DNA from 4 places in the Massilia sp. 01N417 genome. Region 4 is predicted to be linked to each of the others. Evidence: predicted binding sites of a transcription regulator. Region 4 holds the regulator's gene; each other region holds the start of a gene.
What was found. Region 4 encodes sigma-54, which starts transcription at its own class of promoters, with help from an activator protein. Its sites were predicted from a motif close to TGGCANGNAANCTGCTTT; they were not measured.
Positions count from the first base shown of each region.

Region 1: AC1DOQ_RS15280 (PEP-CTERM sorting domain-containing protein) is a predicted target of sigma-54. The motif match lies at 2,391-2,408, and genes of this name have one in related genera.
Region 2: AC1DOQ_RS20960 (PEP-CTERM sorting domain-containing protein) is a predicted target of sigma-54. The motif match lies at 5,356-5,373, and genes of this name have one in related genera.
Region 3: AC1DOQ_RS01390 (ammonium transporter) is a predicted target of sigma-54. The motif match lies at 4,895-4,912, and genes of this name have one in related genera.

Region 1 covers NZ_JBFTRS010000013.1:93,861-101,267, reverse strand. Annotated here, with positions in the region: gene AC1DOQ_RS15290 (gallate dioxygenase) at 1-1,167, shown strand, start outside; gene AC1DOQ_RS15285 (nuclear transport factor 2 family protein) at 1,172-1,606, shown strand; gene AC1DOQ_RS15280 (PEP-CTERM sorting domain-containing protein) at 1,669-2,349, opposite strand; gene AC1DOQ_RS15275 (sensor domain-containing protein) at 2,774-5,257, opposite strand; gene AC1DOQ_RS15270 (CocE/NonD family hydrolase) at 5,614-7,407, opposite strand, start outside.
Region 2 covers NZ_JBFTRS010000021.1:99,438-106,844, forward strand. Annotated here, with positions in the region: gene AC1DOQ_RS20935 (HlyD family type I secretion periplasmic adaptor subunit) at 1-634, shown strand, start outside; gene AC1DOQ_RS20940 (TolC family outer membrane protein) at 637-2,025, shown strand; gene AC1DOQ_RS20945 (DUF4214 domain-containing protein) at 2,248-2,859, shown strand; gene AC1DOQ_RS20950 (sulfurtransferase) at 2,961-3,833, opposite strand; gene AC1DOQ_RS20955 (acyltransferase family protein) at 3,970-5,085, shown strand; gene AC1DOQ_RS20960 (PEP-CTERM sorting domain-containing protein) at 5,408-6,076, shown strand; gene dnaE (DNA polymerase III subunit alpha) at 6,203-7,407, shown strand, end outside.
Region 3 covers NZ_JBFTRS010000001.1:299,901-307,307, forward strand. Annotated here, with positions in the region: gene AC1DOQ_RS01370 (S8 family peptidase) at 1-992, opposite strand, end outside; gene AC1DOQ_RS01375 (zf-HC2 domain-containing protein) at 989-1,648, opposite strand; gene AC1DOQ_RS01380 (RNA polymerase sigma factor) at 1,645-2,214, opposite strand; gene AC1DOQ_RS01385 (NRAMP family divalent metal transporter) at 2,364-3,653, shown strand; gene AC1DOQ_RS01390 (ammonium transporter) at 3,654-4,859, opposite strand; gene AC1DOQ_RS01395 (LysR substrate-binding domain-containing protein) at 5,026-5,964, opposite strand; gene AC1DOQ_RS01400 (urate hydroxylase PuuD) at 6,069-7,292, shown strand; gene AC1DOQ_RS01405 (DUF2726 domain-containing protein) at 7,385-7,407, shown strand, end outside.
Region 4 covers NZ_JBFTRS010000003.1:216,686-224,092, reverse strand. Annotated here, with positions in the region: gene lptB (LPS export ABC transporter ATP-binding protein) at 1-731, shown strand, start outside; gene AC1DOQ_RS04785 (RNA polymerase factor sigma-54) at 734-2,224, shown strand; gene hpf (ribosome hibernation-promoting factor, HPF/YfiA family) at 2,327-2,686, shown strand; gene AC1DOQ_RS04775 (enoyl-CoA hydratase/isomerase family protein) at 2,794-3,879, shown strand; gene AC1DOQ_RS04770 (GntP family permease) at 4,024-5,436, shown strand; gene rapZ (RNase adapter RapZ) at 5,480-6,343, opposite strand; gene hprK (HPr(Ser) kinase/phosphatase) at 6,416-7,351, opposite strand; gene AC1DOQ_RS04755 (PTS sugar transporter subunit IIA) at 7,361-7,407, opposite strand, start outside.

The DNA.
Region 1 (7,407 bases), on a different contig from region 4:
GACAAGAAGCGGCAGAACGACCCGGCCTGGGCGCCGCTGTTCGAGAACTACAAGCCGGTCGCGAAATGGCTGGAAGAGCAGAAGCCGGACGTGCTGCTGTTCTTCTACAACGACCACGCGAACAGCTTCTTCTTCGATTGCTATCCGACCTTCGCGGTCGGCGTCTCGCCGAACTTCGAGATGGCCGACGAGGGCGCGGGCAAGCGCCCCCTGCCCGACATCGAGGGCCATCCGAAGCTGGCCATCCACGTCATGGAATCCCTGGTCAACGACGAATTCGACATGGCCATGTTCCAGGACCGTCCGCTCGACCATGGCTGCAATTCGCCGCTGGGCCTGATGTGGCCGCACGAGCCCAGCTGGCCGGGCGCCATCGTGCCGATTGCGATCAATGTCCTGCAATACCCGCTGCCCACCGCCGCGCGCTGCTACAAGCTGGGCAAGGCGGTGCGGCGCGCCATCGAATCCTATCCGGAAGACCTGAAGGTCGCGGTGGTCGGCACCGGCGGCCTGTCGCACCAGATCCATGGCGAGCGTACCGGTTTCAACAACATCGAATGGGACGAGGAATTCCTGCGCCTGATCGTCGAGGAACCGGAAAAGCTGGCGAAGATGCGCCACGCGGAACTGGTGGAACTCGGCGGCGCCGAAAGCGCCGAGGTGATCATGTGGCTGGCCATGCGCGGTGCCCTGAACGACAACATCCGCTGCATCCACCAGAGCCACTACCTGGCCACCACCACGAACATGGCGGTCGCCCTCTACGAACAGGGCGGCGACGAACACGCCCCCGCCGCGCCGGTGTACGGCAATCCGCAGACCGCCGGCCTGGAGGATCTCGAAGGCACCTATCCCTTCGACCTGAACGCCAGCATCCACGCCGCGCGCCTGAACCGCTTCTTCTGGCGCCATCGCGAACCGGCCTTCCGCGAACTGGTCGCGCGCGACCTCGACGCCGCCTTCGACGAGCTGCAACTGAACGAAGAAGAGCGCGGCCTGGTGAGCGGCCAGGACTGGCTCGGGCTGGTGAAGTATGGCGTCAGCTTCTTTGTGCTGGAAAAATTCGCCCGCGTGGTCAGGATGTCCAACCTGGCGGTCTACGCCAGGATGCGCGGCGAGAGCCTCGAAGACTTCCTGAAGACCCGGCGCGTGCCGGAATCGGCTTGAGGGCATGACGATGTCCACCAGCGACCACGCCGCCATAGAAAGGGCCTGTGCCCGCCTGATCTCGGAATACGCCTACCTGAACGACCAGCGGCGTTACGAAGAACTCGCGGCCTTGTTCACGCCGGACGCCCTGCTCTTCCGGCCCTCGGCGCCGGACCAGGCCATCGCCGGCACTGATGCCATCCTCGCCGCCTTCCGCAAGCGGCCGCTTGACGTCATGACCTTCCACGTCTGCACCGACATCATCGTCACTGTCGACGATGCCGAATCGGCGCGCGGGCAATCGCGGATCCTGCTGTTGTCCGCCAGGCGTCCCGCCGAGGGCGGCCCCAGGCCAGCCGCCGCCGACACGCCGGTGCCCGGCGTCTTTTACGACAGGTTCAGGCTGACCGACAGCGGCTGGAAGTTTGCCGAGCGCCGCGGGTCGTTCTGGATTTGATTCGTGACGAAATTACTGGCGCAGAAAATGGCTCTGCGCCAGTCGTACAGCCATTCATGCAATTAGCTGGATTTACGACGCCGGGTCGAAGCGAGTCCCGCGAAAGCCAGACCGAACAAGGCAAGAGTAGCGGGTTCCGGAACATCGGTATTGGGGCCGCCTGGATTGTTTTCGGAGCGGCCAAAACGTAAATCATCGAACGCGACGATATCATTCGCGGCATTGAAAGTTACGCTTGCAATCAGGTTGCCGTAGTCGATAAACCCGACGAAAGCCCCTCCCCCACCCGTTGCGGACGGTACGTTAATCGTCTGGGTGACTGACGAGCCATCGACATAGACGATAGTTTGTTGCTGCACTGCCTCCGTCTGCAGGCCGGTAATGTAAAAACCGAAAGCATCGACCGGATTAACGAAGCTGAACGTCACCGAACCGCCAACCAGGCTCCGGAAGTATTGTCCGCCGGCCGTCGTGTTAAACCCGCATAAGGCACCGCATCCCGAGTTGTTGGTCGTGACGCCGCCGGTGATGGTCAGGTTGGCCGGCAAGGCCGATTCAAAATCAACCGTATTGAGATTTCCAGCCACCGAAAGAAAAGCTGCGGCTGCCGCAGTTGAGTTGACCATTTGCGCAAGCGAGGACACGCTATTGTCACCGCCAAGGTAGGTAACAGGTGCGGCTTGCGCTGCAAGGGAAGCGCCCGACAGAATTGCGACAACGGCGAATTTGGATGCAATAGACATGAAATCTCCTTCATTTGTGATTGAAATGTTGCGCTCACAATTGAGCATTTTTCATGCCACCATAAGTTTTTTCAGATCTTTCAATAACTTGCGGTTATTTTCCTCAATTTTATTTTTGGTATTGTAAAAAACACTGACAGAAACTGGTTCATGCAAGGCGGATTATTAATTCGGAATCGATCGTAAATGCCTGCGCCGGAATTCGATAAGCGATTTGCATGAAATGCCAGCCGCTCGCGGGTTATCGCGACAGGTCGATAAAAATCAGCGGTAAGCGGTCGTTCAGCGATGTGGCACATCGCCCTCTTATCGGCAGTTTGAAAACTCATTGGACGCGTGCGCCTGCGCGATTGAACCGTTTTGACATCGCGTTTGCCATGGATCGCTTGGCCGCCTGTTCAATGCAGGACAGGCGAAAAGTGCCTCAGCCGGCCAGTTCGGCCGCCACCAAGCGGTCCATGTCGGAGGCTGCCATCGGCGGGCTGAGCAGATAGCCCTGGCCGCAGTCGAAGCCGAGATTCTTGACGGCGGCCAGCTGGTCCGCCGTTTCGATGCCGTCGGCGCAGACCGTGATCTTGACGTCGCGCGCGACCCCGACCAGGGCCGACAGCATGGCCGAGGCATTGTCGTGGCGCGACAGCCGGCGCACCAGTTCCTGGCCCGGCTTGACGATGTCGAGCGGGAATTTCTGCAGCGAGGACAGGGCCGCCAGCTCGGCGCCGAAATCGTCCAGTCCCAGCCTCACGCCGCGCTTGCGCACCTCCTGCAGCGCCTGGGCCGAGAATTTCGGATCCAGCAGCACGCTCTCGCGCATCTCCAGGCGCAGCAGCGAGGGCGGCAGGCCGGTGTCGTCGAGCACCCGGTTCAAGATCGCCGGAAAGCGCGGATGGCGCATCTGCTTCGAGGACACGTTCAAGGTCAGCGGCACCACGAGCCCCTCGCGCACCCAGCGGGCCTGGGCCGAGCAGGCGGTGCGCAGCGCCCATTCGCCGACCGGCAGCATCAGGTTGGCGTTTTCCACTTCCTGGATGAAGTCGGAGGCGGTCAGCAGGCCGCGCTCCGGATGCAGCCAGCGGATCAGGGCCTCGATGCCGACGATGCGCCCGCTTTCGAGGTCGTATTGCGGCTGGTAGTGCAGGCAGAGTTCTTCCTCGCGCAGCGCGCGCTCCAGCTCGCGCTCGAAGCGCTTGGCTTCCTGGGCCGCCTTGCCCAGCGATTCGCGGTACACCTGGTAGTTCAGGCGCCCCTGGTTCTTGGCTTCGTAGAGGGCCAGGTCGGCCAGCTTCACCAGCTGGCCCGGCTCGTGCGCGTCGTTCGGATACACGGCGATGCCGATGCTGGTGCCGCTGTAGACTTCCTGGCCGTCCAGCAGGTAAGGCAGGCTCAGCTCGACCACGATCTTGTCGGCCAGTACTTCGGCGGCGCCCGCCTCCGCCAGGTGGGTCTGGACGATCACGAACTCGTCGCCGCCGAGGCGGGCGGCAAGGTCGGTTTCGCGGATGTGGGTGCGCAGGCGCCGCGCGACTTCCTTCAGCAGCAGGTCGCCGGCGTGGTGGCCGAGGGTGTCGTTGATCGACTTGAAGCGGTCCAGGTCGAGCATGTGCACGGCGACCAGGTGGCCGTCGCGCTGGGCGTACTTGAGCGCATCCTTCAGGCGCTCGTTGAAGCTGGCGCGGTTGGCCAGGCCGGTCAGGGTGTCGTGGCTGGCCAGGTGGTAGGAATACTCGACCGCGCCGCGCAAGGCTTCCTCGGCCTTCTTGCGCCCCGTGACGTCCTCGACGATCTCGAGCACGCGCGGACCGTCGCCGCTGCTGCGCAGCGAGCAGGTGACGTTGACCCAGAATTGCGAGCGGTCCTTGCGCAGGTAGCGCTGCTCCGCCACCGTCACGGCCTGCTGGCCGGTCAGCAGCTTGTGGAAATTGTGGATCGAGGTTTCCTGGTCGGCCGGATGGGTGATGTCCTGGTTCGACAGGGTTTCCAGCTCGTCCATGGTATAGCCCAGCATCGCCAGCATGGTCGTGTTGGCGGCCACGAAGCGGCCGTCCGGCGCGCACTCGGCGATGCCGAGCGGCGCATGCTCGAAGGTCGTGCGGAAGCGCTCCTCGCTGCGGCGCAGCGCTTCCTCGGCGTGCATGGCGTCGGTGATGTCGAAGAACAGCACGATGCCGTACAGCGGCTGGCCGGCATCGTCGCGGAACATTTTCGCGGTCAGGCGGATCCAGCGCGTGCTGCCGTCCTTGCGCAGCAGGCGGCGGTCGCGCTGGATCTCGATGGCGCCGGACAGCAACTGTTCGGTGAACTGGCGGCTGCGCTCGCGCTCCTCGGGCGGGGCCAGCTCGAGATTGTCGCGGCCGACCAGTTCTTCCTGCGTGTAGCCGGCGATCGCCGCGAAGGCACGATTCACATAGATCCACTTACCGTCGAGGTCGATGTGGCCGATGCCGATCGGCGCATGATCGTAGAGCATGCGGAAGCGCTGCTCGCTTTCGCGCAATAGCGCTTCCGCATTCTTGCTGTCGCTGACGTCGTGGACGTTCATGCTGGTGACCGGCCGGCCGTCGCCGTCCGTGAATACCCTGGCGGCGACCCGCGCCTCGAAGCGCTCGCCGCTGCGGCGCGCGAAGGCCAGCTCGGACGTGCCCTTGCCGGCCGCGGCACGCTGCGCCAGCGCGGCCACCAGGTCGGGGTCCTTGTTGTCGAGCAGGTCGCCGATATTGCGCGCCAGCAATTCATCCTGCGTATAGCCAAACAGCTGGCATGCGGCGACGTTGGCGGACAGGATCCGGCCATCCAGTCCGGTCAGGAACAGGGCGTCGTTGCAATGCTCGAAGGCCGCGCGATAGCGGGCTTCGCTTGCCTGGCCGTCGAGATTCCCGTCGTTGTCGGATTGAGCGTTTTTCTCTGGCATATCGAAGCCCGGTTCGAACATGCGCACAAATGTGTGCGAGCTCAGGATGGCTCATCCTGCCATGACAAAGATGACAACACAAGACGCGCACTGCTGGTATATGCAAGCTCGGCACCTTTGGTTACGCGGATGGGGTAGGATAATAAAAATCGACAACACCGGAGCGGTTTCGACATGCGAAAAATGTACTTCTCGTTGACGACCAGCTGTTCGACGTTGCCCTGACCCGGCAAGCCCTGGAAGACTGCAGTATCGAGCACGACATCGTCTTGCCGAGTTCAAGCACAAGCTGAAGACTGCGCTCGGCCGCCACCGCTTCTGCTGAAGGCCGGGCGGCATCCTGCCTCGTCGAGGGCTCAGCGCAGTACCGGCAGCTCGATATAGCTCGCCGCATCCGGCGCGTGATGGACGGCGTTGTCGGCGACCACGCCCTCCTTCTCGCTCTCGTTCGGCCCGCCGGTGTTGAGGTTACGGACGAATTTCGGGAAATTCGACGAGGTGACTTCGACCCGGATGCGGTGGCCCACGCCGAACTGGATCGCGGTCGCGATCGGCGTCGGGTGAATGGTCACCACCTCGCCCGGGGTCAGGGGGGCGGGCTTGTCGTAGCCGTTGCGGTAGCGGGCGCGGAAGATGGTGTCGCCGACGATCCAGGCGGTGCCGTCGGGCGCGACGTCGACCAGCTTGAGCGCGAAGTCGGTGTCCTTCGCATTCGACGAGACCTTCAGCACGGCATCCACGAAACCGGCCACGTCGACCGCCCTGGTGAGCGGCTCGCTGCTGTAGACCAATACGTCGTTGCGCGCCTCGATCGGGCGCTGGTCGAAGGCGCCCGGCACCACCACGCCGCCGTTGCAGCAGTCGCCGCCGCCGATGGTCTGCACCGGGTTCATGGGGTCGTAACGGTAGCGGTCCGGCGCCTCGCCCGCCGGCGGTGCCTCGCCGAGCAGGCGGCCGTCGCCGTACAGGCTGTTCGCATGCCCTGTCGAACGCAGGTAGAGGCGCATCGGCTTGGCGTTCTCCGGCGGCCACTGGGCCGCGCTCTGCCAGCGGTTGGCGCCCATCATGTAGTAGCGCACGCGCGGCGTCGTTTGCGCGAAGGCCTTCTGGTCGCCCTTCAGCCAGCGGTCGAACCAGCCGTAGACGGCGCCGTCGACGTCGAAGCTGGTGTCGCCCATGGCGCGTTCGCCGACCACGGTATCGGGACCGAGCCGCGCGTACTGGCAATGCGGCACCGGCGCCACCACCGCGTACTGGTTGGCGCTCGCCTCCTTGTCGGTGTTGGCCGTGCGCGCCAGGTTGAACAGTTCGAGGTTCGGCCCGATCGAGACGTCGTACCAGCTGTTGAACCACAGCGCGGGCACGCCCCAGCCCATGCCTTCGTGATACAGGCCGCCCTGGCGCCAGGCGGGATCGGCCGGGCCGCGCTTGATGAATTGCTCGAAGGTGGACGGCGGCTCGCCGAGCGAAGCCAGCATCTGGTCGACCGGCAGGTGCCTGATCTGCTTGTTCCACTCGACCTTGGGCTTGCTCGCATCCAGGTCGTTATAGGCTTCGATGCGGGCGCGCAGCTTTTCGTCGGCAAGCAGCGCGTTCGGCAGTTCCGCGCGCAGCGGATTCTCGACCCCGTACAGCCAGACGAAGAAGAGGTTGCGCGGCACCCCGCCCGTGTACCAGTTGCCCTGCTCCTGGAAGCGCCCGACCTTGCCGATGCCGGCGCCGGCCGACATCGGCACCATGGCCGCATGCGCCGGGTGATTCAGCGCGGCCAGGGCCAGTTGCCATTCGGCCGAGGACGAGCAGCCCAGGGTGCCGACCTTGCCGTTCGACCAGGGCTGCTGCGCGATCCAGCTCAGTGTGTCGTAGCCGTCGGTCTGCGGATGGCCGAGGATCTCCCATCGTCCTTGCGAAAAATAGCGCCCGCGCTCGTTCTGCACGATGAACACATAGCCGCGCTTGACCGATTCGAGCACGTAGCGCAGGGTGCCGCCACGCAGCTTGTGCTCGTTGTACGGCGTTTTCCACAGAATGGTGGGCAGCGGCCCCTTGGCGTTCTTCGGCGTGTAGACATCGGTCGACAGCGCGACGCCATCGCGCATCGGCACCATCACGCCCAGCCGCGCCACCGCGTTGCGGGCCAGCTCCTTGTC
Region 2 (7,407 bases), on a different contig from region 4:
AGACATCGGCAACATCGGCCGCGCACAGCGCCAGGTTGCCGAACTCATGCTGCGCAAATCGCAGCGTGTCGAGGACTACCAGAAGGAAGTGCGTACCCAGCTGACCGAGGTGCAGAAGCAGGCCGAGACCGAGCAGGCGCGCCTGCAGGCCCAGAAGTTCGAACTGTCCAACGTCGAGGTCAAGGCGCCGGCCGACGGTACCGTGGTCAACCTGGCCGTGTTCACGCCGGGCGGCGTGGTCCAGCCCGGCTTCAAGATGATGGACATCGTACCGACCAACGATCCGCTGGTGGTCGAAGGCCAGCTGCCGGTCAACCTGGTCGACCGCGTGCATCCGGGCCTGCCGACCGAGCTGCAGTTCGCCGCCTTCAACACCAACCGCACGCCGCACATCCCGGGCGAGGTCGACCAGGTGGCGGCCGACCGCACCGTGGACGAGCGTACCGGCAATGCCTACTACAAGGTGCGCGTGAAGGTGACGCCGGAAGGCGCCAGGCTGATCGCCAAGCACAAGCTGGCGATCCGTCCCGGCATGCCGGTGTCGCTGTTCGTCAAGACCGGTGAACGTACGATGATGAACTACCTGCTCAAGCCGGTATTCGATCGTGCCAGCTCGGCGCTGAGCGAGGAGTAAGCGTGGCGCGACCAGTCAATATGAGCGGCGTGCGCCGCACGGCTGCCGCGCTCGCCGCGGCAATATCGGCCCTGCTGGCCGCCGGCCAGGCCAATGCGATCACGCTGCAGCAGGCCTACGAGGCGGCCCTGAAGAACGACCCGACGTACAAGATGAGCTTCTACGAGAAGGAGTCGGCCAAGGAAAACCGCGTGATCGGCCGTTCCTACCTGCTGCCGCAGGTGTCGGCGAGTTTTTCGGCCAGCCGCAACATCACCGACGTCAACACTTGGCAGCCCGGCTATACGAATATCTTCGGCCAATCGGTTCCGGCAACCTGGACGCCGACGCAGCCGCGCTACATCAGCCGCACCAGCGCGGTACAGCTGCGCCAGCCGATCCTGAACCTGGACGGCGTGGCGCGTTACCGCCAGGGCAAGGTGCAGGCGAAGCAGGGCGAAGCCGCCTACGAGGCGGCCGGCGACGACGTCGCGGTGCGCGTGGCCAGCGCCTACATGGACGCCTTGTTTGCCGAGGACCAGTTGGCGCTGTCCAGGGTGTCGCGCGACATGTACAAGGAGCAGATGCACGTCAATAATCGCCTGTTCGAGAAGGGCGAGGGCACCAAGACCGACATGCTGGAAACCCAGGCCCGGCTCGATATCGCCGAAGCCCAGGTGACCGAGGCCGAAGACAATGTGGTCGCCGCGCGCGAAACCTTGATCGGCATCATTGGCGTGGACCCGGGCCAACTGGACAAGCTGCGCGACGGTTTCAATCCGGCCGCGCTGCCGACCGCCGGCTACGAGGACTGGGCCAGAATCGCACGCGAGCACAACCATGAGTTGGCGGCTGCGCGCCTGGCGATCGAGTCAGCGCGCCTGGAAATCGGCAAGCAGAAGGCCGGGCATTATCCGCGCGTCGACCTCACTGCCGTCTACGACAAGAGCGATGCCGCATCGATCAACACCTACAACCAGAAAACGGTCGACCGCGCGATCGGCCTGCAGGTGAGTCTCCCGATCTACCAGGGCGGGGCGATCAGCGCCAGCGCGCGCCAGGCCGCCGACGCCTATGGACGCGCCCAGTCGGATTACGACGCGCGCACCAGCAAAGTCATGGTCGAGTTGCGCAAAGCCCACAGCATCGTGCTGTCCAGCGTGCGCAAGATCGAAGCACTGGAAAAGGCGGTTGCCTCCGGCAAGGAGCTGATGAAGGCGACGGAGCAGAGCATCAAGGGGGGTGTCCGCATCAACCTCGACCTGCTCAATGCCCAGCAACAGCTGTACACCAGCCAGCGCGACCTGGCCCAGGCCCGCTATTCCTACCTGATCGGCCTGCTGCGCCTGCGCGCCGCGGCCGGTACGCTGGATGCGTCCAGCGTGCGCGAGGTGGCGGCTTACTTCCACTGATCCTGCGCCATTCCTGATAAAAGACCCCGCTGCGCGAGCACCGGGGTCTTTTTTTGCGCAGACCGGTTGGGTTAGATATTTAACACTTCAGCCTATGCGAAGTGGATTTCTAGGAAAAAATCTTTTTCTTTCAAGAACTTACGAAGTATGCAGCACGGTTGAGTGCGCCTCCAAAAAAACGGATACGGTATATTTTTTACACTTATCTAAAAGGAGGCCATGATGGCGACTACGACCGAAACAGAAGTCCAGAAACTTTATGTTGCTTATTTCAGCCGTCCGGCGGACGTTGCCGGCCTGGCTTATTGGACCAATATCCTCGCGAATAATCCAACCGGCTATCAGCTGATTTCGGCAAGTTTTGCCGCTTCGGCGGAGTACAAGGCAAATTATGCGGGCATGGACAGCCACGCCACCGTCAATGCGGTCTACCAGCATCTGTTCGGACGCCCTGCGGAAACTGCCGGTGCCGACTACTGGGCCAATCTGCTGGACAAGCATGCGATCACCATCGATAACGTCGTGACCCAGATCGCCGGCGGGGCCCAGGGCAATGACAGTGTCGCCTATAACGGGAAGGTGGCGACCGCCACCGTCTTCACGGCACACCTGGACCAGCCCGCCGAACAGCAGGCGTATTCGACCCCGGCCGGCCTCAAGATGGCATCGGATTACCTTGCCGCCATCCATGACCTCGGATCGGGCGCGGCTGCCGTCGACCCGGGCAATATCGACATCACCATCGAGAACATGGTCAAGGCCGCGACCGGCCTGGCAGACCATCCGGTGGGCCTGGTGGGCGTTGCCGATCCCGCACATCCGCTGTTCGGCTGAAGGACGAGTCGCCCAAGAGATGAAATTTTATTGCACGCAAGCCGCGTGAATGAAATAAAAAATCACCGCCGGACATACCGGCGGTGTGTCATTCTGGAGCCTTAAACCTGTGCCTGGCCCTGCGCTTGCGGGTCCTGGGCCTGGCGGCCGAAGCAATGCGGGCAGGAAACGCCCACCACGTACTCGGGCGCCAGTTGCTGGCGTGGCGTCACCACGGCGCGGCAGGCGAAGCACTGCACGGTTTCGGTCGGCTCCAGCTTTGGATTGAGCGCCGTGCGGTAATCGAAGACGAAGCAGTCGCCCTTGTAGTGATCGCCGCCGACTTCCTCGAAGTACTTCAGGATCCCGCCGTCGAGCTGGTAGACACGCTCGTAGCCGATGTTCTGCATGTGGATTGCGGCCTTTTCGCAACGGATGCCGCCAGTGCAGAAAGTCACCACGGTCTTGCCCTGCAGCTCATCCTTGTGTTTGGCGACGACGTCCGGGAATTCGCTGAACTTCTCGATACGGTAGTCGAGCGTGTTTTCGAAGGTGCCGACGTCCACTTCGAAGGCGTTGCGGGTTTCCATCATCACCACCGGCACGCCGTCGTCGTCATGTCCCTGGTCGAGCCAGCGCTTGAGCGTCTTCGGCTCCACCGACGGGGCGCGGCCCAGTTCCGGCTTGATGAGGGGCATGCGCATCGTGATGATTTCCTTCTTGATGCGTACCAGCATGCGGCGGTGCGACTGGTCCGCCGACAGGCTTTCCTTCCATTCCAGGTCGGCCAGGCGGGCATCGCTGCGCACCCAGGCCAGGTACTGGTCGATGTGCTCGCGCGGACCGGAGACGAACATATTGATGCCTTCCGGCGTCAGCAGCACGGTGCCTTTCAAGCCGAGCTCATTGCACAGCGCCTGGTATTGCTGGCGCATCTCTTCGAGGTTGTCGAGGGTGACGAATTTATAGGCGGCGATATTGACGTGCATGTTCATTGGGGGAGCAAATACAGGAAGACAGCCAGCAATTATAAGACAGTGCCGCCGTGAGGTCAGCCGGGATGTGGATAAGGTGTAGTTTCGCGGTAGTTCGCATTAAAATGCTATTTTTTGCGCAACCTCAGCCGGCCCTATGAACTCGCTCAATCTGCAGTACAACCCGCGCATCGATCAATTGCGCTGGCTGGCCGCGACCATTGTCTTCCTGTTTCATTTCCAGCTCGAGTACCGGGGCCTCGGCGGCCCGGCGCTGGCAACGCCGTGGGCCGGCCTGATCACGGAAGGGCATACCGGGGTCGGCTTGTTCTTCACCCTGTCGGGCTTCCTGTTCATGCAGATCGCCCTGCACCAGCGCGCGATCGTCTACGGCGATTTCGTGCGCAACCGCGTGCTGCGCATCTTTCCCTTATTCCTGACCATCTTCCTGGTCGCCACCTCGATCGGGCGCGACAATTTCCAGCCCCAGGATCTGCTTTATCTATTCGCGACCAATCTCGGCCACGCGCCGACCTCGGGTACGCCGATCACGGGCGCGGCCTGGACCATTTCGCTGGAATTCCTGTTTTATATGGTGTTCCCCTTCCTGGCGCGCTTTGCCATGGAACGCGGTCCGGGCTATCTGCTCAATCTGCTGTTGTTGATGTTCTTTTTTAAACTCAGCGCTTATACCGTCAACGAAAACAGCACACTGATGTATTTCTGTACCTTCGTCGGCCGTTTCGACCAGTTCCTGATCGGCATGCTGGCCGCCATGCTGTACCAGCAGCCGCGGATCCGCGGACGCCTGCACGCTTTTTCGCCCTGGCTGCTGCTGATTTCCTTTGCGCTGGTGGTCTGCGACACCGCCGCGCTGCACCGTTACGCACCCTTCGGCGCGACGCCGAAATCGGTGTTCTGGATCTTCTGGTCGATGATCGAGAGCATCGGTTGGGCGGTATTCATCCTGTCCTGGGTATCCTTCCAGCCACGCCTTCCGGCACCCATCGAACGCGTGCTTTGCCATGGCGGCAAGGTCAGCTTTTCCTTCTACCTCTTGCACATGGCTTTGCTGCACTTGCTGGCCACCCAGGTCGGCATGGTGAGGCTGGTCGGCAACGGCTGGATCGATGCAGCCATCATGATATTGATCACCTATGTCGCTACCTGGCTGCTGGCAACCCTGAGCTATAACACGATCGAAGAACCCTTCCTGCGCATGCGTCGCCGTTATGGCATGCAGCAGCCGGCGCCGGTGCCACAAGCTAGCTGAGCGGATGGCCACGCCACATTTTATTAGGCGACGAATCAACAAATTCCTGAATTGCCGCCCAGTGCCGGGCTGGCAAGTGCTCTTCGCGGCTATGTATGTGGCCCTTAGGCTTGTCATTTCTTCCGCTGATGCGTATGCCAGATTTTGTTTCTTAAAAAATAATTCAAGTTAGCGTTTTAGTTTGTTTTACTGTCGAAAAACTTTACAGTGAACAAATTCTTTTTCGGTGGGGAATCTTCAAATGATTGAAAGATAAGTAAATTTTCTTCCAGGCACATTTTTTGCTTAATGGAAATCTATCTTATTAATTCAATTACTACACATGTTCAAACTTTCCGCCATCGCCGCAGGACTCATTTTCGCTACCGCTTCGGCCAGTGCCACCACAATGCTTGTCGACGGCTCAACCACTTATAAGGTCAACAGCGCAAGCGACAAGGTGACCTCATTTTCCCTGCCAGCAGCGCAAACGTCGGGTGTGATCCTGGACTTCAATTTTTCCTTCACTGGCGCCCTGCAGAACAATGACTACTTTGCTTTGTGGTTCGGTAACTCGACCGGCCCCAGCTTTGGCCTGAAGGCCAATTGCGGTGGCGATGTAGCGGGTTGCACCAATGATATCTACCTGCGTATGAGCGGGACCGGCGGCACCTTTTTGCAGAACAGTAACGTATCGCCGAACACCGACTATCACCTGATGGGCTACCTGTACAAGACCGGTAATAGCAAGACCTACAATGCTTTCGACCTCTGGTTGAATCCGAGCGATGAGGAAATGATCACCCTGACTGGTGCCGATGCTCACATTACCGGAGCCACCGGTCTGTCCTCCTTAACCACCGTCGGCTTCCGTACGGTCAATATCGACAATGGTGTCGTCCTCACCGCGCGCGACATCAATGCCCGCGCACTGCCGGAACCCGGCTCGCTGGCGCTGATGGGCTTGGGCATGGCCGGCCTCGGTTTACTGCGCCGCCGCAAGCAGGCCTGAGGTCTTTTCAATTGGTCAAGAGCCGGCCCGCAAGGCCGGCTTTTTAGTGTGCGCGATTGCTACGCTGACATTCCAAAAGGCAAGTCAGCTATCCCGTCACTCGTCAGGGCGCGGTAAAATGATGGGATGACTGCCCCGACCTTTACCCACCTGCGCATACACTCCGAATACTCGATCGTCGACGGCCTGGTCCGCATCGACGACCTGGTGGCTGCGGCCGTGAAGGACCAGCAGCCGGCGCTGGCGGTGACCGACCTGGCCAACGCCTTCGCCTTGGTCCGCTTCTACAAGGCCGCGCGCGGCAAGGGTCTCAAGCCCATCGTCGGGGTCGACGCCTGGATCACCAATGACGAGAACCGCGACAAGCCGTTCCGCCTGCTGATCCTCTGCAAGAACAAGACCGGCTACCTGCAGCTGTGCGAGTTGCTGTCCAAGGCCTGGCTCACCAACCAGTACAAGGGCAGGGCGGAAATCCGCGTCGAGTGGCTGGAAGCGCTGGCAACGTCCGTATCGACCCTGGAGCCGGAGGTGCCGCAGTCGAACGCCCTGATCGTGTTGTCGGGCGGCCCCTTCGGCGACGTCGCCCAGGCCATCGACAACGGCGACATCGAGAAGGCCGAAGCCGCAGCGACGCGCTGGGCGCGCATCTTCCCCGGCCATTTCTACGTCGAGATCCAGCGCGCCGGCCAGCCCAACCAGGAGCAGCAGGTGCGCCATTCGGTGGCGCTGGCCAACCGCCTCGGGCTGCCGGTGGTGGCGACCCACCCGGTGCAGTTCATCAAGAAGGAAGAATTCATCGCCCACGAAGCGCGCGTCTGTATCGCGGAGGGCGAGATGCTGGCCAACGCCAAGCGCGTGCGCCGCTTCAACGAGAACATGTGCTTCAAGTCCCAGGACGAGATGGCCGAGCTGTTCAAGGACTTGCCGGGCGCGCTCGCCAATTCGGTCGAAATCGCCAAGCGCTGCAACGTGACGCTCACGCTGGGCAAGCCGCAGTTGCCGAACTTCCCGACCCCGGGCATGACCATCGACGAGTTCCTGGTCGCCGAAACGAAGAAGGGCCTGGAAGAGCGCTTGATCCAGTTGTTCCCGGATCCGGAACAGCGCGAAAAGGAACGCCCGCGCTACGAGGCGCGCCTGGAGTTCGAGAACAACACCATCATCAAGATGAAGTTCCCGGGCTACTTCCTGATCGTGGCGGAGTTCATCCAGTGGGGCAAGAACAACGGCGTGCCGATCGGCCCGGGCCGCGGCTCCGGTGCGGGTTCGCTGGTGGCGTACGCGCTGAAGATCACCGACCTCGATCCGCTGAAATACAACCTGCTGTTCGA
Region 3 (7,407 bases), on a different contig from region 4:
GGGATGTCGGCGCCGGGGGCGCGCAGGGCGCCGGGCGGCAGGGCATGCCGGTCGCCGGCCTGGGCCACCGCGATCACGCCGCGCTGGGATGCCGGAAAGCCGCCGTCGGGACGCAGCGGGTCGACCGCGGCGACCACCGCCGTGCCGCGCGCCAGGGCGGCGTCGATCAGGGTCTGCAGCAGGCGGTCCGCCGGCCCGCCCAGGCTGAGGTTGATGATGCGGGCCCCGTTCAGCAGCGCGAAATGCAGGGCCTTGCCCAGCGTGAAGCTGTTGCAGAGCGTTTCCTGTTTTGCCGTTTCCCAACAGGCGCGCAGGGCCATCAGCCTGGCCTGCGGGGCGATCCCGGCGATGCCGATCCCATTGCCTTCGCGCGCGGCGACGATGCCGGCGACCGCGGTGCCATGGGCCTCGGCGGCGTCCGGCATGCCGTCGACGAAGTTCTGGCGCAGCGCGAGCTGGCCGGCCAGGTCCGGATGGTCGCCGTCGACGCCGCTGTCGACCACCGCCACCATCACCATGCGGCCGGTGCCGGCGCGGTGCAGCTCGGCCAGGTGCCAGGCGCGCGCCGCCGGCTGCACCGCATAGAGGGGATCACCGTCCAGCCCATGGTAGGTGTTGACCGGCTGGGCCCAGGCCACGCGCGGATCGTGGGCGAGGGCAGCCAGCACGCGCTCGAGCGGGACGTCGTCGGGCTCTTCCATTACGAAGCAATCGATGCCGATCGCCGGCATCGGCCAGTCGTCCACCACCCTGAGACCGTGGGCGGCGGCCAGTTCCGCGGCCTGGCGGCGGCGCGCGGCGCGGCTGCCGTCGTCGGCGTAGCCGCTGCCGTAGGCGCTGTCGGGACGGAAGTGCGGCGGCGGCATGCGCAGCATCACCAGCACCTGGCGCGCCGCCCTGGCGCCGCTGTCGCCGGCGCCGCCGCCCGCCCCGCATGGCAGGGCGCAGCAGGCCAGCACCAGCGTCAGCAGGGCGGCGAGCAGGCGTTTCACGGCCGTGCTCCGGTGCCGAGCGGCTCGGCGAGCTCGACGGCGGGTTCGGCGCGCAGCCGGGCCAGCACCACCGCCGTGTTGCCGCCGTCCAGCAGCCAGGCGTCGGCGGCGGTCGGGCCGCCCGCGAGGTGGGCGCCGCTGGCGCGCACGATGCGGCGCAGCTCGCGTTCCGGGGTGTCCGGGCGGAACACGACCAGGATGCCGGCCTGGACCGGCGCCGAGGCGCCGAGCCCGCGGTAGGCCATGGCCGCGTCCTGGCCCTGGTCCGGGCGCACCAGCAGGGCCGCCAGCACGGCGATCAGGCAGCATTGCAGGGCCACCGCGCCGCGCAGCCAGCTGCGGTCGTTGGCGGCGATGCGCGCACGCCAGCGCGCCAGGATGCCGGGCATGGGCGCGGTCTGCGGCCGGTCGAGGCGCTGCTGCATGCGGGCCCAGGCGCGGTCGGGGTCGCAGCCGGGTGCCGGCCCCGACCCGGGGCCCGGCCCGGCGGCGCGCATTGCCTGCAGCAGCGCGAGCTCGTCGCGGCAGCAGGCGCAGCTGCGCAGGTGGGCGCGCAGCCGCTCTTCCTCGCCGGCGTCCAGGGTAGCGTTGGCCATCCAGGGCAGGGCTTCTTGCGCCGCCTTGTGCTCGGCCGAAAAGGTCTTGTCGAGGCTCATGTCCTGCCCTCCAGTTGCCGCCCCAGCTGCAGGGCAAGGCGGCGGCGCGCATGGAACAGCCGGGTCTTGATGGTGTTGACGGGGCATTCCATGATGTCTGCGATCTCCGCGTAACTCATGTCGTGATAGAAGGTCAGCTGGAAGGCGGCGCGCTGCTCCAGCGGCAGGGCGGCGAGCGCGGCGTCCAGCGCATGGCCGAGGCGCTGCTGCTCGAAGCGCCATTCGGGCTGCTCGTCTTCCGCGCCTTCCCAGCTGTCCGGGAAGGCGTCCAGCGGTTCGTCGAGTCCGTGCAGCGCCTTGCAGGCCTTGCGGTAGGCGATCGCGAACACCCAGGTCGACGGCTTGCAGCTGCCGTCGAAGGTCGCCGCCCGCTGCCACACGACCAGCATGGTGTCGTCGACGATCTCCTCGATCGTGGCCGCGTTGCGCGTCATGCGGTGCAGGAAGCGCGTCAGCCGCGGAAAGTAGCTGCGGTACAGGATTTCGAAGGCATGCCGGTCCCCGGCCGCGATCCGGCCAACCAGGTCCGCCTCGCCATCGGACCGCTCATTCGCTTGCTGGTCCACGCACTCGGTCTCCGCTGTTTTCCGTGAATACCCGGACGCCGCGCAAAGGTTCAATCGCATTGTTACACGGAAGGGCGCAGCCTGCGCCGGCCCGCACTTGCGTGCGCGGGCGAACGGATGACGCTGCCGTTTGCCCGCATCATGCAGGCATGGAATCCAAGGACTCAGACAAGCCGTCGCCCGAGGCCTCGGCCTGGCTCTCGAAGCTGGGCCCGGGGCTGATCACCGGCGCGGCGGACGACGACCCGAGCGGCATCGCGACCTACTCCCAGGCCGGGGCCCAGTTCGGCTTCAACCTGCTGTGGACCCTGCTGCTCACCTATCCGCTGATGGTGGCGATCCAGGTGATCAGCGCCCACATCGGCCGGGTCACCGGCCGCGGTCTGGCCACCAACCTGCAGCGTTTCGCGCCGCGCCAGCTGGTCTGGCTGATCGTCGGCCTGCTGCTGATCGCGAACGTCATCAACATCGCGGCGGACATCTCGGCGATGGGCGACGCGATGGCCCTGGTCGCTCCCGGCAAACCCCATTACTACGCGGTCGGCTTCGGCGTGCTGTCGATCCTGCTGCAGGTCTTCATTCCCTACCAGCGCTACGTCAACCTGCTGAAGTGGCTGACCCTGGTGCTGCTGGCCTATGTCGCCACCGTGTTCGTGGTGCGGGTGCCCTGGGGCGAAGTGCTGAATGCCACGCTGCTGCCGCGCATCGAGTGGCACAAGGAATACCTGACCACCATCGTCGCCGTGTTCGGCACCACCATCAGTCCCTACCTGTTCTTCTGGCAGGCCTCGCAGGAAGTCGAGGAGCTGCGCGCGGATGCCGATGCGCAGCCGCTGCGGCGCGCGCCGGAACAGGTGGAAGCGCAGTTCCGCCGGATCCGCTTCGACACCCTGGTCGGCATGGCGGTGTCGAACCTGGTCGCCTTCTTCATCATGCTGACCACCGCCACCACCCTGCACGCGCACGGCACGCTCGACCTGCAGACCTCGGCCCAGGCGGCGACGGCATTGAAGCCGGTCGCCGGCGAGCTGGCCTTCCTGCTGTTCGCGCTGGGTATCGTCGGCACCGGCCTGCTGGCGATTCCGGTGCTGGCCGGTTCGGCCGCCTATGCGATGGCCGGCACCTTCCACTGGAAGAGCAGCCTGGACTCCAAGTTCTCGGCGGCGCGCAAGTTCTACGCCATCATCATCGTCTCGACCCTGGCCGGCATCGGCATCAACTTCGCGCCGGTCGACCCGATCAAGGCGCTCTACTGGAGCGCGGTGCTGAACGGCGTGATCGCGGTGCCGGTCATGGTGATCATGATGGCGGTGGCCTCGAGCACGAAGATCATGGGCGAGCTGAAGATCTCGGGCCGGCTGCGCGCGCTCGGCTGGATCTGTACCGGCGTGATGGCCGTCGCCGTGCTGGCGATGTTCGTCACCGAATTCACAGGCTGATCACTGGAAGGTGGTTTCGCGCTCCGCCGTGGCGCTGATGCGGTGGATCGACAGGTCGGCGCCGTCGAATTCCTGTTCGGGATCCAGGCGCAGGCCCACCGTCTTCTTCAGCAGGCCGTACACGATCCAGCTGCCCAGCCCGGAAATGACGATGCCGAGCACAGTGCCGACCAGTTGCGACCAGATCGAGACGCCGCCCAGCCCACCCAGCGCGTGGCTGCCGAAGATGCCGGCCGCGATGCCGCCCCAGGCGCCGCACAGGCCGTGCAGCGGCCACACGCCGAGCACGTCGTCGATCTTCCAGCGGTTCTGCGCCAGCGTGAACAGCGAGACGAACATCGCGCCGGCGACCGCGCCGGTGGCCAGGGCGCCGAGCGGGTGCATCAGGTCCGAACCGGCGCACACCGCCACCAGGCCGGCCAGCGGCCCGTTGTAGACGAAGCCGGGGTCGTTGCGGCCCATGACGAAGGCGGTCAGGGTGCCGCCCGTCAGCGCCATCAGGGAATTCACCGCCACCAGGCCGTTCATCTTGTCGAGGGTCTGGGCGCTCATCACGTTGAAGCCGAACCAGCCCACCGTCAGGATCCAGGCGCCCAGCGCCAGGAAGGGGATGTTCGAGGGCGGGTGGGCGGCGATGCGCCCGTCCTTGGCATAGCGGCCGCGGCGCGCGCCCAGCAGCAGCACCGCCGGCAGCGCGGCCCAGCCGCCCACCGCATGTACCACCACCGAACCGGCGAAGTCGTGGAAGGGCGCGCCGAACACGCTGTGCAGCCAGTCCTGGATGCCGAAGCGGTTGTTCCAGGCGATGCCTTCGAAGAGGGGATAGACCAGGCCGACCAGCACGGCGGTGGCGGCCATCTGCGGGTGGAACTTGGCGCGTTCGGCGATGCCGCCCGAGATGATGGCAGGGATCGCGGCGGCGAAGGTCAGCAGGAAGAAGAACTTGACGAGTTCATAGCCGTTCTTCGCCACCAGGGTATCGGTACTGCCGAAAAAGTGCATGCCGTAGGCGATGCCGTAGCCGACGAAGAAGTAGGCGATGGTCGAGACGGCGAAGTCGATCAGGATCTTGACCAGGGCGTTGACCTGGTTCTTGCGGCGCACCGTTCCCAGTTCGAGAAAGGCAAAGCCGGCGTGCATCGCCAGGATCATGATCCCGCCGAGCAGGATGAAGAGCGCGTCGGCCCCGGTTTTGTAGGCATCCATGCAAAATTCCCAAAAAAGTGCGTTAGCACTTCTTGATAGCAATAAGCGTTCCAATTTGGTGAAGGAACAAGCTAAGGATGCACCGGCCGCGGGCGGAAGTCACGCAGCGCCCCGTTCGCGTGCGCGTGCACTGCCGAGGTGCAGGCGTGCGCCAAAAAGGGACGGCTCAGCCCTTGATCAGGGCCTGTGCCGCCGCCGTCACCAGGTCGCGCAGCCACTTGTGCTCGGGCGACTGGTGCACCCGCTGGTGCCAGAGTTGATAGAAGCGCATCGGCGGGAACTTGATCGGCACCGTGAAGTTCTTCAGCGGCAGGGTCTTTTCGTAGAAGCGGATGAACTGGCGGCCGGTGGTCAGCACCAGGTCGGTTTGCGTCAGCATGTAGGGAATCAGGCCGAAGTAGGGCGACTCGACGGCCACCTTGCGCTGCATGCCCTGGCGTTCCAGGAAGGCGTCGATGACGCCGTGATAACCCGGCAGCATCGGCGAGGGCGCCACGTGCGGCAGGCTGAGGTAGTCCTCGAGCGTCATCGCGTCGCCGGCCGTGCGGCGCGCGTAGGCGCTGTCGGCGCGCATGGTGCAGATGATCGGGTCTTCGAACAGCTTCGAGATGTGCAGGTGGGGCGGCGGCTCGTCCCAGTTGGCGATCACGAGGTCGATCTCGCCGTCCGACAGCATGCGCAGGTAGTCGGTGCCCGGCCCCAGGTGGTGGATGGCGACCTTGCTGTTGGGCGCGCCGCGGCGGATCGCGGCCACCACGCCCGGCAGGAACTGGGTGTCCAGGTAATCCGGCGCGGCGATGTGAAAGGTGCGCGCCGCCTGCTCGGGGACGAAGGGCGACTTCTTGATGAACAGGTTCTCGGTCTCGTCGAGGATGCGCTTGGCCGGTTCCAGTAGGCTCTCGCCATGCTGGGTCGGCACCATGCCGCGCGCGCCGCGCACCAGCAGCGGATCGCCGGTCAGCTCGCGGAGCTTGCGCAGCGAGGCCGAGATCGACGGCTGGGGCTGGTTCAGCTTGAGGGCCACGCGCGATACGTTCTTTTCCACCAGCAGCAGGTAGAGGATGCGGATCAGGTGCAGGTCGAGGTGCTGGGGCAGGCTGCTCATCGGAAGTGTATATGCGTGTGCTTATGTCGAATATACGGTATTTTTCATGTTGAATAAATGGAAACCGGCGTATCTTCTCGTAATCACACGTGCAAAGGATGTGCATGGACTACCTGCTTCCGTATGGCCTTGAATGGATGAACCTGCTGGTGCGCTGGCTGCACGTCATCACCGGCATCGCCTGGATCGGCGCCTCCTTCTACTTCGTCTGGCTCGACAACTCCCTGCGGCCGCCGGCGCCCGGCGGCGAACTGGAGAAGAAGGGCGTGGCCGGCGAGCTGTGGGCCGTGCACGGCGGCGGCTTCTACAATCCCCAGAAATACCTGGTCGCGCCCGCCGAGCTGCCCAAGGAACTGCACTGGTTCAAGTGGGAAGCCTATTCGACCTGGCTATCGGGCTTTGCCCTTTTGATCATCGTCTACTGGTTCAATGCCCAGGCCATGATGGTCGACCGCACGGTTGCCGACCTGTCGAGCTGGCAGGCGATCGGCCTCGGTCTCGGCAGCCTGGTGGTGGGCTGGATCGTCTACGACCTGCTGTGCCGCTCGAAGCTGGGCAAGCACGACCTGGCCTTCGGCGCCGTGATGTTCGTCTTCCTGAGCGCCGCCGCCTGGGCCTTGACCCACTGGCTGAGCGGGCGCGCGGCCTATATCCACGTCGGCGCGATGATCGGCACCATCATGGTCGCCAACGTGGCGATGGTCATCATTCCGGGCCAGCGCAAGATGGTGGATGCGATGATCGCCGGCCAGAAGCCCGACCCGGTCTACGGCATCCGCGGCAAGCAGCGCAGCGTCCACAACAACTACTTCACCTTGCCGGTGCTGTTCATCATGATCAGCAACCACTTCGCCATGACGTACCGCCACGAGCATGCCTGGGCGGTGCTGGCCGCGATCATGCTGGCCGGCGTCTTCATCCGCCACTTCTTCAACCTGCGCCACAAGGGCCGGGTCGAGTGGAAGTACCCGGCCGTGGGCGTGCTGCTGCTGCTGGCGGTGGCCGTGGCGATCGCCCCGAAACCGCCGGCCGCGGCCCCGGCTACGGCGGCAGCAGCCGATGCCGGCGCGCAGTTCGCGGCGGTGCAGGGCATCCTGCAGCAGCGCTGCGTGTCCTGCCATGCGGCCCATCCGACGCAGCCGGGCTTCGCCACCGCGCCGGCCGGCGTGATGCTGGACGACCCGCACGGCATCACCCAGAACGCCCAGCGCATCTACCAGCAGGCCGTGCAGCTGAAGGCCATGCCGCTGGCGAACATGACGAATATGACGGACGCCGAGCGGGCCCAGGTTGCGGCATGGTTCGAGGGCGGCGCCAGGACGCACTGAAGAATGTTGCTGTAGTTACAAAGCGAGGATTTTTCTTGCCCCCTTGCTTGCTATCCTCCTGATTTTTCAATTGCACTAAAGAAAGATCGGCCATGAATACTGTCCTCGTTTTGCC
Region 4 (7,407 bases):
CCCTGGTGGCCAAGGGGCTGCAGAAAAGCTACGGCAAGCGCCTGGTGGTGCGCGACGTTTCGCTGCAGGTCGCCTGCGGCGAGGTGGTCGGCCTGCTCGGCCCGAACGGCGCCGGCAAGACGACCTCGTTCTACATGATCGTGGGCCTGGTGCCGGCCGACGCCGGCGCCATCGTCATCAACGGCACCGACATCACGAGCCTGCCGATCCACCGGCGCGCCATGCTGGGCCTGTCCTACCTGCCGCAGGAAGCCTCGGTGTTCCGCAAGCTGACGGTGGAGGAGAACATCCGCGCCGTGCTCGAACTGCAGCGCGAGAACGGCAAGCCGCTGAGCAAGAACCGCATCGAGGAACGCCTCAACGAGCTGCTGGCCGAGCTGCAGATCGAGAAGCTGCGCGAGAACCCGGCGCTGTCGCTGTCGGGCGGTGAACGGCGCCGCGTGGAAATCGCGCGCGCCCTCGCCACCGACCCGCGCTTCGTGCTGCTGGACGAACCGTTTGCCGGCGTCGATCCGATCGCGGTGATCGAGATCCAGCGCATCGTGCGCTTCCTGAAGGAGCGCGGCATCGGCGTCCTGATCACCGACCACAACGTGCGCGAGACGCTCGGCATCTGCGACCGCGCCTACATCATCAACCAGGGTGCGGTACTGGCTTCCGGCCGTCCCGACGATATCATCGCCAACGAATCCGTCCGCCGCGTCTACCTGGGTGAACATTTCCGGATGTAGTCATGAAACAGACGCTGCAACTCAAGACATCACAGCACCTTGCGCTGACACCGCAACTCCAGCAGTCGATCCGGCTGCTGCAGCTGTCCACTCTCGAGCTGCACCAGGAGATTGAACAGGTCCTCAGCGACAACCCGCTGCTCGAACGCCTCGACGATCCGCTCGACCGTTCGGTACGCCTGCTGGCCGACGGCGCGATCAACAACGGTTCGTCGACGTCCACCACGCCCGACTCGCCGCCCTCGTCCAGCCAGGGCGAGGAGGGCAACGGCGGCGCCGAAGCCGAAGGCGGCGGCAGCGACAGCGACAACGGCGATGCCGGCGGCGCCGAGCACGACATGGATTGGGGCGAGCCGGGCCGCTCCGGCAGCGGCGGCGAGGAAGAAGACGGCCGCCCGCAGCTGGAAGCCAGCCCGGTCTCGCTGCGCGAATACCTGATGGAACAGGTGCGCCTGACCTGCATGTCGCCGCGCGATTGCGCGCTGGTCGAGATCGTCGTCGACACCCTCGACGACAACGGCTATCTCGAGGAAACCCTGGACGAGCTGCATGCGCGCCTGCCGGCCGAACTCGAAGTGGAATTCGAGGAACTGCGCACCGCGCTGGCGCTGGTGCAGAGCATGGACCCGCCCGGCGTGGGCGCGCGCAGCGCCGCCGAATGCCTGGCGCTGCAGATCCGCCGCATGCCTGGCGTGCCGCTGGTCACGCGGCGCATGGCACTGACCATCGTCGAACGCTACCTGACCTGGTTCGCGCAGCGCGAATTCAACAAGCTCAAGAAGGCCCTCGACTGCGACGACGAAGACCTGCGCGAAGCCCAGGCCGTGATTCGCCACTGCAATCCGCATCCGGGCGCGGCCTTTGCTTCCGACGTCTCCGACTTCGTGGTGCCGGACGTGATCGTGCGCCGCGCGAAGGATGGCTGGAGCGTGCAGCTGAATCCCGAGGTGATGCCGCGCCTGCGCGTGAACAGCCTGTACGCCACCTTGATGAAGCAGGGGAAATCGGAATCCCAGCTGGCGGCGCAGTTGCAGGAAGCAAAGTGGCTCATCAAAAACATGCGCCAGCGCTTCGATACTATCCTTCGGGTAGCTCAAGCAATCGTGGAGCGCCAGCGGAACTTTTTCTCCCATGGCGCCGTTGCCATGCGGCCCCTTGTTTTACGTGAGATAGCTGATACACTAGGTCTACACGAGAGCACAATTTCTCGTGTCACAACTCAGAAATACATGCTGACGCCGCACGGCATGTTCGAGTTGAAGTACTTTTTCGGGAGTCACGTCGCGACCGAGGCAGGAGGAGAAGCCTCCTCGACCGCGATCCGGGCTCTTATCGTACAACTCACAGGAGCAGAAGACCCCAAGAACCCTTTATCCGACAGCAAGATCGCGGAGATGCTAGGGGAACAGGGAATGGTTATCGCACGCCGCACGGTAGCGAAATACCGCGAGGCGCTGAAGATCCCTCCCGTCAGCCTCCGTAAATCTCTGTAGCAAGCTCTTTCAGCAAGCTCTTGCAGCAAGCTTCTTGCAACAACGCTGCCCTGGTGCGTGGTATGCGCGTACGACAGGCAGCGCATCATCAAAGGAGTGTGTATGAATCTCACTATCAGCGGACATCATCTCGATGTAACCCCGGCAATCCGTGAATACGTACAGAACAAGCTCGAACGCATCACCCGCCATTTCGATCAAGTGATCGACTCCCACGTCATCCTCTGCATTGACAATCTCACCGAGAAAGAAAAACGCCAGAAGGCCGAGATCAACTTGCGCGTCGCCGGCAAGATCGTTCACGTCGCCAGTGCCGCGCACGACTTGTACGCCGCGATCGACATGCTGATGGACCGACTCGACCGGCAGGTGCAGAAGTACAAGCAGATGCTGCAGGATCACAGTAGTACACCGCTCAAGCGCATACCCAACGATGGAGGAGAAGCTGCCGCTACAGCGTGACCATTCCGCTGGCGCAGCACAAGTAACGAAGGGCGCATCTGGCGCCCTTTTCGTTTTCCGGGCCGCGCTACAATGCCGTTTTCCATTTCAATAAATAAAACAACATGATGAGCGAACACGTGCAGACCCGCGTTGCCAACGGCACCGGCATCATTACCCTCGACCGTCCCAAGGCCCTGAATTCGCTGTCGCTGGAAATGGTGCGTGCACTGACGGAGACCCTGCTGGCCTGGCGCGACGATGCGGCCGTCGACGCCGTCGTCATCAAGAGCAGCAGCGAGAAAGCCTTGTGCGCAGGCGGCGACATCCGCTTCTTCCACCAGGCCGGGCACGCCACGCCCACGGGAGGCAGTGCACTGCTGGAAGACTTCTTTACCGAAGAATACGCACTCAACCACCTGATCCACTTCTATCCGAAGCCCTACATCTCGCTGATGGACGGCGTGGTCATGGGCGGCGGCATGGGCATCGCCCAGGGCGGGCCGGAGACCGGCCTGCGCATCGTGACCGAACGCACGAAGATGGCCATGCCCGAGGTGAACATCGGCCTGTTCCCGGACGTCGGCGGCAGCCACTTCCTGTCGCATGCGCCGGGCGCGCTCGGCATGTATCTGGGGCTGACGGGGCTGACCATCGGCGCCGCCGATGCGCTGTATGTCGGCCTGGCCGACGTGTTCGTGCCGGGCGCCGAACTGGCGGCCCTGCACGCGCTGATCGACCGGACGCCGGGCGCGCAGCTGGCCGATGCGATCCGCGCCTTCGCCGCGCCGTTCGCGCAGCAGGCCGGCGCCAGCGAACTCGAAGCGAACCGCGCATTGGTCGACCGGCACTTCGGCGCGGACTCGGTGCCGGCCGTGATGGCCTCGCTGGAGGGCGACGCCGATCCGTTCGCGCAGAAGGCCCTGGCCGCGATGCGCCAGCGCTCGCCGCTGATGATGTGCGTGACGCGCGAGATGCTGGTGCGCGGCGCCGCGATGGACGTGGCCGGCTGCCTGCGCATGGAGCGCTCGCTGGTGCGCCGCAACTTCGAACACGGCGAAGTGCTCGAAGGCGTGCGCGCGCTGGTGATCGACAAGGACAATGCGCCGAAGTGGAACCCGCCCGCGCTGGAGGCCGTCACGCCGGCGATGGTGGCGCGCTTCTTCGAGCCGGTGTGGCCGGCCCATGCGCATCCGCTGCGCCACCTGGCGTAAGCTGCGCCTGCTCCACCGCCCCGGCAGCCGCCGGGTTTTTTTCGCTGCCGATAATGCGTTGCAACATAAGCACGAATTTATGCGATGATTTCATCAGGCAATGAAATAATGACATAGCCAAGCACAACAATAGAGGAGTCCAATTTGTCGTTTCTGATCGTCCTGGCCGCACTGGCCTTCCTGATGGTGGCCGCCTACCGTGGCTACAGCGTCATCCTGTTCGCACCGATCGCCGCCCTCGGCGCGGTCCTGTTCACCGACCCGTCCGCCGTGGCGCCGGTCTTTTCCGGCATCTTCATGGAAAAGATGGTCGGCTTCGTCAAGCTCTACTTCCCGGTCTTCATGCTGGGCGCCGTGTTCGGCAAGGTCATCGAGATGTCCGGCTTCTCGAAATCCATCGTCCAGGCGGCGATCCGCTACATCGGCCGCTCGCGTGCGAACGCCGTGATCGTCGCCGTGTGCGCGCTGCTGACCTATGGCGGCGTGTCGCTGTTCGTGGTGGTGTTCGCCGTGTACCCGTTTGCGGCTGAGCTCTACCGCCAGAGCAATATTCCGAAGCGCCTGATGCCGGGCGCGATCGCGCTGGGCGCCTTCTCGTTCACCATGGATTCGCTGCCGGGCACGCCGCAGATCCAGAACATCATCCCGACCACCTTCTTCAAGACCACCGGCTGGGCCGCGCCCGTGCTCGGCACCATCGGCTCGGTGTTCATCATCGTGGTCGGCCTGGCCTACCTGGAATGGCGCCGCCGCGCTGCGATGGCGAAAGGCGAGGGCTATGGTGTGCACGCCGATGCGCCCGAGGCCGCCCAGGCGGAGGCGGCGCGGGAAGCCTTGCCGAACCCGCTGATCGCGGTGCTGCCGCTGGTGCTGGTGGGCGTGGCCAACTTCGCGTTCACCAAGATGATCCCGGTCTGGTACGGCGCCGGCGCCTACACCGTGCCGCCCGAAGTGCTGCCGGGCGTGCACACGCCGGTGACGGCCACGGTCAAGAGCGTGCTGGCGATCTGGTCGGTCGAAGCCGCGCTGCTGCTCGGCATCCTGCTGGTGCTCGCGACCGCTTTCCGCCGTGTCAGCCAGCGCTTTGCCAGCGGTTCCAGGGAAGCCGTCGCCGGCGCCCTGCTGGCGGCGATGAACACCGCCTCCGAATACGGTTTCGGCGGCGTGATCGCCGCGCTGCCGGGCTTCATCGTCGTCAGCGATGCCCTGAAGGGGATTCCGAACCCGCTGGTGAATGCGGCAGTGTCGGTCAGCTCGCTGGCCGGCATCACCGGCTCGGCCTCGGGCGGCATGAGCATCGCGCTGGCCGCGATGTCCGACCTGTTCATCAAGGGCGCCGAAGCGGCCCACATTCCGATGGAAGTCCTGCACCGCGTGGTGGCGATGGCCAGCGGCGGCATGGATACGCTGCCGCACAACGGCGCCGTGATCACCCTGCTGGCGGTGACCGGGCTGACGCACCGCGAGTCGTATCGCGAGATTTTCGCGATTACCGTCATCAAGACGCTGGCGGTGTTCTTTGTGATTGGGGTGTTCTACGCGACGGGATTGGTCTGAACCGTCATTCCCGTGCGCGGGAATGACGTTGACAGGCTAACGATCAGTGCTGCTCGCGATGCCGCACAACCACCCGTTCGGACTCGCCGAAGTAAGCCGCCAGCCGTTCCGCCATGTAGACGGAACGGTGCTGCCCGCCCGTGCAGCCGACCGCCACCGTCAGGTAGCTGCGGTTGTCGGTCTTGAACGAGGGCAGCCATTTGGCCACGAAGGCGCGGATGTCGGCCAGCATCTCGACGGCCTGGGGCTGGGCGTCGAGGAAGGCGATGACGGGCGCGTCCTTGCCGGTAAGCGGGCGCAAGGTCAGGTCGTAGTAGGGATTCGGCACGGCGCGCACGTCGAACACGAAGTCGGCGTCCAGCGGCACGCCGCGCTTGAAGGCGAAGGATTCGAAATACAGGGTCAGCTTCGCGAATTCGATCTCGGCCAGTTCCTTGACCCAGGCGCGCAGCTTGTTTGCCGACATTTCCGAGGTGTCGATCACATGGCCCAGCTTCTCGATCGCGCCCAGGCGGTCGCGCTCTTCCGAGATGCACTCGATCAGCGTGCGGCGCGAAGCCGGGTTCTCGCCCGGGCGCAGCTCGTGCGACAGCGGATGGCTGCGGCGGGTTTCGGAAAAGCGGGCCACCAGCGAATGGGTGCTGGCGGTCAGGTACATCACCTTGACTTCATGCCCTTGCTCGCGCAGCGCGCGCACCATCGCCGGCAGTTCGGTCAGCGACTCGGCGCTGCGGGCGTCGACCGCGACGGCGACGCACTTGCTGTCGGCGCCATTGACCGTTTCTACCAGCGAAGGCAGCAGGGCGGGCGGCAGGTTGTCGACGCAGTAGTAGCCTGCGTCTTCGAGTACATTGAGGGCTACCGACTTGCCGGAACCCGAGATACCGGTGATGAGCACGATTCGCATGTGTCCATCATACCGTAACAGTAAGACCTTGTCGCCATTGGCCAGACCAATTGCGATGGTGGCGGCGGCGGCTTAATCGCCGCTCATGGCTTGCCGTTGGCGTTCCATGAACTCCTGCAGCGTATCGATGCCGCGCAACTGCAGGATGGTATTGCGCACCGCGGCTTCCAGCAGCACCGCGATGTTGCGGCCGGCCGCGACGGGAATCACGACCTTGCGGATCGGCAGGCCGAGCACGTCCTCGGTCGGGAAATGGAAGGGCAGTCGCTCGACTTCCTCGTCCAGCGCGCCGCGCTTGACCAGGTGGACGATCAGCTTCAGCCGCATCTTGCGGCGCACCGCGGTCTCGCCGAAGATCGCCTTGATGTCCAGCAAGCCGAGGCCGCGCACTTCGAGCAGGTTCTGCAGCAGCGGCGGGCAGCGGCCCTCGATCATGTTCGGGGCGATGCGCGAGAATTCGACCGCGTCGTCGGCCACCAGGCCGTGCGAACGCGAGATCAGTTCCAGGCCCAGCTCGCTCTTGCCGAGGCCGGAATCGCCGGTGATCAGCACGCCCACGCCCAGCACGTCCATGAACACGCCATGCATGATGACGCGCTGCGCCAGTTTCTTCGATAAATAGACCCGCAGGAAGTCGATGACCTGGGCCGCCGGCAGCGGGGTCGAGAACAGCGGAATGTTCTGCTCGTCGCAGATGGCGAGGATGTCCGGCGGGGTGTCCAGGCCCTGGGCGATGATCAGGGCCGGCGGGCCGCCCGCGATCATTTCGCCGATCATGTGGCTGCGCGAACCGGTCTTGAGGCGCTGGTAGTAATTCAGTTCCTGGTGCCCGAACACCTGGATGCGGCCCGGGTGGATCAGGTTCAGGTGGCCGACCTGGTCGGCGGCCGAGACGGCGTCGCCCGAGATCAGGCGCTCGCCGCCGGGAAAGCCCGCGAACCAGCCAAGTTGCAGGCTATCGCGATTATCGTCATACAGCCTTTGGATGGTTAGCGGAGTCTGGAGCATGGCCTTATTCTAACCCAGTGCCTGCAGACTCGGTTGCCAGTTGATAATGCGTTCAT